Regions from separate parts of the Paenibacillus sp. S-12 genome, predicted to be linked through region 1. Evidence: predicted binding sites of a transcription regulator. Region 1 holds the regulator's gene; the other holds the start of a gene.
What was found. Region 1 encodes LexA, which represses DNA repair genes until DNA is damaged. Its sites were predicted from a motif close to CGAACATATGTTCG; they were not measured.

Region 1 (3,436 bases):
CCACTTCACAAGATTCCAACCGTTAACTTGATGAGGATAATACCATGCACCCAAAAATGTCCCGATGTTTTCTGCAACCCATATAAAAAATCCGATTAGAGCAAACGACAGCACAAGTGGCATACGACGTGTCACGCCCAATACCGTATACTCGACGTACGTTCTAAAAAAGATGACGAATAGCAAGAGCATTAATACCCAACGTAAATCATAAATAAAGTGATGGGTCATGAAATTAAAATATATGGCCAACCCTAGCGGTATCGTATACCAAGGTGTGGGATATCGATATACCTTGACCTGTAGTCGTCGCCATGCTTGACATAAGTAACTCGCCACACTCCCGTACATAAATCCGCTGTATAAAGGTACACCGAATATTTTTGTCCAGCCTTCTTGAGGGTAAGCCCAAGAACCCATATGGACTTTGTATATTTCGAGCATAAGTCCAATCAAATGGAAGACGCAAATTACCTTTAATTCGTCGAACGTTTCGATCCCAAGTCGAATCATAATAATCTGTGCAATTAAGCAAACAAACAACAAGAAATCATAGCGATGCATGAAAGGGATGTCAACGGTTTTGGTAAGTGCCAGCATTGCAAAAATAAAAGCGGGGAATAAGCAAGACAGCGCTTGCTGCCAGCCAAAATAAATGAATGATCTAAGTTTAAAAAATTTTCCCATTCGATTCTCCTACATTGATTATCGTATTAATCGGTTGATGAACAAGCACCATGTAATTCGTTAGGTACAATCATAATTAGGAATATACTATTAGTCAATAAATAATTATTGAAAAACAATAAAATAATAATATGCCGACTCAAATGAAATAATGATTTCTATAGATATTGTAACGAAGGGAAGAAGGCGAAAAGTAAGTTAATCTTCAATCCGGTATAACGATTGTACTGAGCTTATTTTTGAAAATATTGTCTTGAGGGGGATGGTGGAGATGGAAGCAAAATAAAATGCCTCGTTTAACCAGCTAATGAAGTGGAAACGAGGCATTTCTGTTTGTATTAATGAAAATCACGGAACAAACCAATAACTTTGCCTAGAATAGTTACGTGTTGTAAGCGAATCGGCTCATAAGTTGGATTTTCAGGCTGCAAGCGGATATGATCCTTTTCTCGATAGAATGTCTTAACCGTCGCTTCATCATCTTCGGTCATCGCAACGACGATATCTCCGTTGTTCGCTGTCTGCTGTTGACGTACGATGACATAGTCGCCATTATGTATACCGGCCTCAATCATACTATTCCCCATGACCGATAGCATGAATACATTTTCATCGTCTCCAACCATGTGCAAAGGCAGTGGGAAGTAATCTTCGATGTTCTCTGTTGCGGTAATCGGTTCACCCGCAGTTACTTTACCAACTACCGGCACACGTGCAAAGGAGCGAGAAAAGTCTGCCGTGCGGTCGGACTGATCGCTAAGCAATTCAATTGCCCGAGGCTTCGTAGGGTCGCGACGAATAAAGCCCTTCTTCTCGAGACGATCAAGATGACCATGTACGGTAGAGCTGGATGCTAGACCAACGGCTTCTCCTATTTCACGAACAGAAGGTGGGTAGCCCTTAGCTCGGACTTCATCACGTATAAAATCAAGGATAGCTTGTTGACGACTTGATATTTTAGACAAGGGTATCAACTCCAATGAATACTCTTTTGACAAAATTATACCACAGAACCTCCGTTCGTACAAACATAAGTTCTAAAGATTTTGAATAAAAAATAGAATATAGGCGTAATCGGATAAGAAGGAAATAAAGTATCTTTAATCATTTTTGATCATGCTGTTTTCAATGAAATGCATACAATCCCAAAAGAGTAACGAACAATAAAAGGGGAACGAGCGTTCTAAATATATGTTGACTCAAACGTGTGTTCGTGTTAAATTTGAAGTATTAAATAATAGAACAAGTGTTTGGGAGTGATCATTTATGATGTATACAACGTATCGTTCCATTTATAAGGTGTCGACAACAGCTTCGCAATCTGAGCAAAAGAAGCGTTTGTTTCCTTTGCGTGTGCGTTTTATGATCAGTTTAATCGTATTGTTGTTCATTACTTGTGGAAGCATTGTACAAGCACTTGGAAATGATGATGACCGTGAGGATGTTGTGAGTGGAACTGTTGTTGAACGAGTTCTTGTTCAGCCTGGAGATACGTTGTGGGAGATTGCATCAACATATAAGCCTGAGCATACGGATATTCGTGAATTTATATATGAAATTACACAAATGAATCAGTTAACAGGTGAATTTTTGCAGGCAGGAGAAGTATTGTTGGTACCGATTCCTTGATAACAAAACAATTTTCGGAAAATTGGCTCAGATGAAACAAATATCTATACATATAAACAGTTTACGAAGGGGCTCATGGAGCCTCTTTTTTATCTATATAATGGCTTTGGAGAAGCTTGCTTGACAAGCTGGTACCTCCATGTCAAAGTAGAACATATGCTTACACACATGGAGGTACATGATGAATATTGACAAGCTTATTGCACGAATTAATGAACTGGCCCGCAAACATAAGACAGTAGGGCTGAGCGAAGCGGAAATGGAAGAGCGCGCAAAGCTACGTGAGGAATATTTGGTACTTTTCCGTAAGCAGGTGCGTAATCAATTAGACAATATTCGCTATGTAGAGGACGAAGAAGGAACAGATAATTCCGGTACGAACGGTCTCGTTCATTAATGACTCTTCATTAATAACGATGGATTATCATTACTCGTTTACAATACAGGGGGTAGCGAATTCATGTCTCGCAGTTGGGAACGCAAAGTCCGCCAAAATAGTGCAAAATTGAACAAGCAGCGAATGAAGCAAGGCAAGCCGTCGCTGTCTGCAGGCAAGCCTGCGTATGAAGAATTTAAAGGACGCAGCTTCATCATGCCGCTCGCATTGATTGCTTTCGCCATTATGTATGCACTACTAGGCGGGATTATCACGAACAATCAATATCCAACTCTTTATTGGGTTACGATCGTATGTTATGTCGGATTGGGAATGATTTTATTCTTAAGAAGACCGTTTCTGCGTGTCGGAGCTGACGAGGTATCAACGATTCGTTGGAATCGTCTTCGTACCTTGTCTTCCAAAGATATGAAGAAGATTGCAATTCAGCCTGGATATGTGGTGATTGAACATACGGGGAAAGGTGCGAATTGGATATTCTCTCGAATGCTGAACAGATACGATACCAATGCAATGGGCGAACGACTGCGCGTCTTTGCTAATCAGCATAAGATTGAGTTCGAAGACACTTCGAAGAAAGAAGCGTCGAAATAAGTTTGCACATGTATATAATGAGAAGCTAATCTAGTCGCTGTGATGGGAGAGAGAAACATGTCTATACGTGCTGTGCTGTTCGATTTGGATGACACTCTATTATGGGATGAACGCTCTGTTGAAGAAGCC
Region 2 (3,436 bases), on a different contig from region 1:
AAAGATCTATCTAACAAATCCGCAAACGTTATTGGAATTGCTACAGGTTATCCGAGATTACGTTTCGTTTTACAACCATGAACGCTTTCAGAAAAAACTAAACAACCGTTCCCCATAGAGTACCGGGAAACGGTTGCAGCGCAGATGTCTTTTTAATTCTGTCTACCAAACAGCAGGCTTAGACTTATTAATGACTTACTATTTTGACCTTGATAAGTTACTTAATTTTGTGATAAGTCTGTCCGTGTATCGAGCTAACCTTCTGCTTATTTCCATCCTCATGTACTCTTTTGTTATAATAAAACTATCCTCAGAGTTACGGTAAGCATAGTGTAATATCATTGTACTATCGTGCTTCTCTTCATCTACAATACGAATTTCTTTTTTCAACATCTCTTGTCTTCTTTTGGACAGGTCGGCAGAAATATTATTCGCGAGGATTTGAGCTGCCTTGGTATAAAGGGATTTTAACGTCTCAGAGGATACCCCCATTTCGTGAATTTTTTTAGTTACCATTGTATACATTACCGAAAGTAGAATATAATCGCGCATTAATTCAATATCTTCTCTCTTTGGCTGGTTTGATGTCCCACTTGGCGCGTCACGATGCCTACTCAACAAAGCTTCCCGATGTTGCGGCAACATCATCCGGCTGGACTCCCAAAGACCATTCTTCTCGAGTTTTTTACTCATTTATAATGCCCCCCGATTTTCAGGGATCTCTCTAGTGCTTGACCTGCGTGGGTAAGGGAAGAAGCTCTGATAATTGCCGCATTTCCATATCGATCCTTAATCGTATCAGTCACCTTATCCAGCGCCCTAGCTCTCTCTTGATCTTCAAAAAGCGTTAGTTGATAATGCTGGTCATCTTCCAATGTGCTTAACATAACACCCACACGACGTACGGGCATCCGATCCCAATATTGATAAAAAATTCTCTTTACCATCTCAAATACTTTATTTGTATTATTCGTCGGGTCCGGCATTTTCATCTGGCGTGAGAATCCTGTAGGAGCATCGTACGGACTGCACATACAGCTTACGGTTGTAACCCAGCCCATATACCCTTTCGTCCGACAATCTCGGCAGACTTCCTCCGTCAACTCTAACAATATTGTATCGATCTCTGCAGAATCCGTATAATCTCGGGGCAAAGTCATCATATGACCAATAGATTTTGGAGGAGTTTGAAATGTCCCTGGTGTCACCAGACTATCATCCAACCCGTTCGCCGTTCGCCACATCACCTCGGCATGAATATCCGACTGCTTGCCGAAACGAGCTCGAAATTTATCCTTAAGCTGTGGCAATGGAGTTCTCGCAATGTCCCCAATCGTAACTATCCCTAATTTCGCAAAATGCCTGCACATCCGGGATCCAACACCGAACATTTTATGAACAGGTTCTTTCCACAGCACGACGGGAACATCAGATGGATGCAAGGTAAAAATACCGCTTTTATTTTTTTTTGCCCAGATGTCTGTTGCAGTTTTAGCTAATATTTTATTGGTGCTGATTCCTATTCGAATCCGCACTCCTGTCTGGAGCATTACTCGTTTTTGGATTTCCTTTGCAATGGTAATCGGATCCCCGAAAATTGATTGGCTCGCCGTCACATCTAAAAATTGTTCGTCAATACTAAACACTTCAACTAAATCCGTAAACTCCTCATAAATCTGAGTAATCATCAAAGAAACATCGATGTAATGCTGCATACGAGGACGCATAATGACGAGATCCGGGCATTTCTTAAGGGCTTCACCTAACCGTTCGGCTGTCGTCACGCCAAAACTTTTCGCAATCGGGCACGCGGCCAGAATAATCCCTGAACGACGTGTAGGGTCACCAGCTACTGCTACTGCTTTATTTTTATATTCTGGATGATCTGCTTTTTCTACACTTGCATAAAAGCTTTCGCAATCGGCTAAAAATACTACCCTTTCCCTTCTTTGACTCACATAAAGCCCTCCAATATTTATAAATCATGTTACATACACAATCACAAAACAAGAACGTATATTCTCATTATATACCGAACATACATTCCCTATACAAATGAATTTTTTGGATCTATGAAACCTCACCCTTAGTTATCGAATACATTGTGGCTTTTGAATCGATGATGACGATGCATATGGTCAACTACAGAATGCAAGGCAAAACACAAAGCCAATTTACAAGATAAAGGTAAAGGTGCTGTTTGCAAGCATTGAAGAGCAGAGCGACAGGAAGAGCAGGAGCATATGGCAATGTGGGCGTAATTATTTCATAGTAATATTATGTCCCGTATAATGAATGAAGTAGTTGATGCAAACTTCATAAAAGAATACAGCCAATCTAAACCTTAAGCATTAAGACTACGTTAAGGATATTGGTCTAAAGGTGAGCAAGAAGAGAAATGCTTCACTTTATTTGCGGGTTCGAACATCTTGGAGCTACTCTGTTTGTAAAGACTAATAATATTATCAACTTTTGGGAGAGACACATATGAACAAACAGGTATTTAGCGATCTTTGTGATGATGCTTTAAGGAATAAAGATACTTATTTGCAAGAGGCAAGATCGCGGGTTACACGTTGGGAGTATTATGAAGGTTCCTCATATTATCATTTAGCACCATATTGGTTTGAGCGTAACATTGAACCAAAAGGGATACCTACTAGTAATAGCGATGGGTTTAATTACGGATTTGATTGCAATAATCAGTTGATTTATATGAAAGTAGGATATTGGGAAGAGTGTATTGAAAGGAGTGGTGAGCGTATCATAAACCGAACATTTTTGGATGGTAGGGTGAATTCCATTGAGGTGATTATACTTGAAGAAGGACGTCCTATCGAGTACACGGAATTCGTTGTACGAAATGGTATTGACTTATGGCATATATGGTCTTTTAAAGAATACTATCGCTACTCAGGAAACCAATTAACTACCATTGAATTAGAAAAATATGAACCTAAAAATATTACTACATATAGCTTGGAATATAAAGAGACAGGTGAGCTTAAGAAAATCACAAAATTAGATGACGAAGAAATCATTTACCTGGAAATGTCGGTAGAGGAAGTAACCTCATTACGTAGTACTGTCATTGAAGAACTATATAGTGAATGTGAAGCGGCTTTACAACGTTTAGGTAAGTGTATAGGTGAAAGTAAGCTTTGTTTTTTAGCAATTTGGCTACATCAAGAAACTCAAGCTGTAGTTAATCCAACGTTTATTGCTGGGATGGACTATATTCGTGAAGAACAACTAGCTGATGGAGAAGATCTAGAAACACTTTGGTATATAGGATACCATTCAGACTATGACGAAGGGCTTGAAAATGAGGATCTAATTCGGAAATTTTCTCTGTTAATGAACTATTGGGAGCTACATTCTAATGTTTCTGATGAACCTACCTATTCTACATTGCAACATCATAATTGGTGGGGAG

Region 2: the regulator LexA is predicted to act here: its motif matches at 2,034-2,047, upstream of NO352_RS05030 (DNA polymerase IV).

What each region holds. Positions count from the first base shown of each region.
Region 1 is NZ_JASIUF010000012.1:190,774-194,209, reverse strand. Features, by position in the region: gene NO352_RS11950 (DUF817 domain-containing protein) at 1-687, opposite strand, end outside; gene lexA (transcriptional repressor LexA) at 1,026-1,652, opposite strand; gene NO352_RS11940 (LysM peptidoglycan-binding domain-containing protein) at 1,954-2,316, shown strand; gene NO352_RS11935 (DUF896 domain-containing protein) at 2,498-2,713, shown strand; gene NO352_RS11930 (methyltransferase) at 2,777-3,307, shown strand; gene NO352_RS11925 (HAD family hydrolase) at 3,365-3,436, shown strand, end outside.
Region 2 is NZ_JASIUF010000005.1:486,099-489,534, reverse strand. Features, by position in the region: gene NO352_RS25040 (IS3 family transposase) at 1-118, shown strand, start outside; gene NO352_RS05035 (YhjD family protein) at 199-693, opposite strand; gene NO352_RS05030 (DNA polymerase IV) at 690-1,958, opposite strand; gene NO352_RS05025 (hypothetical protein) at 2,488-3,436, shown strand, end outside.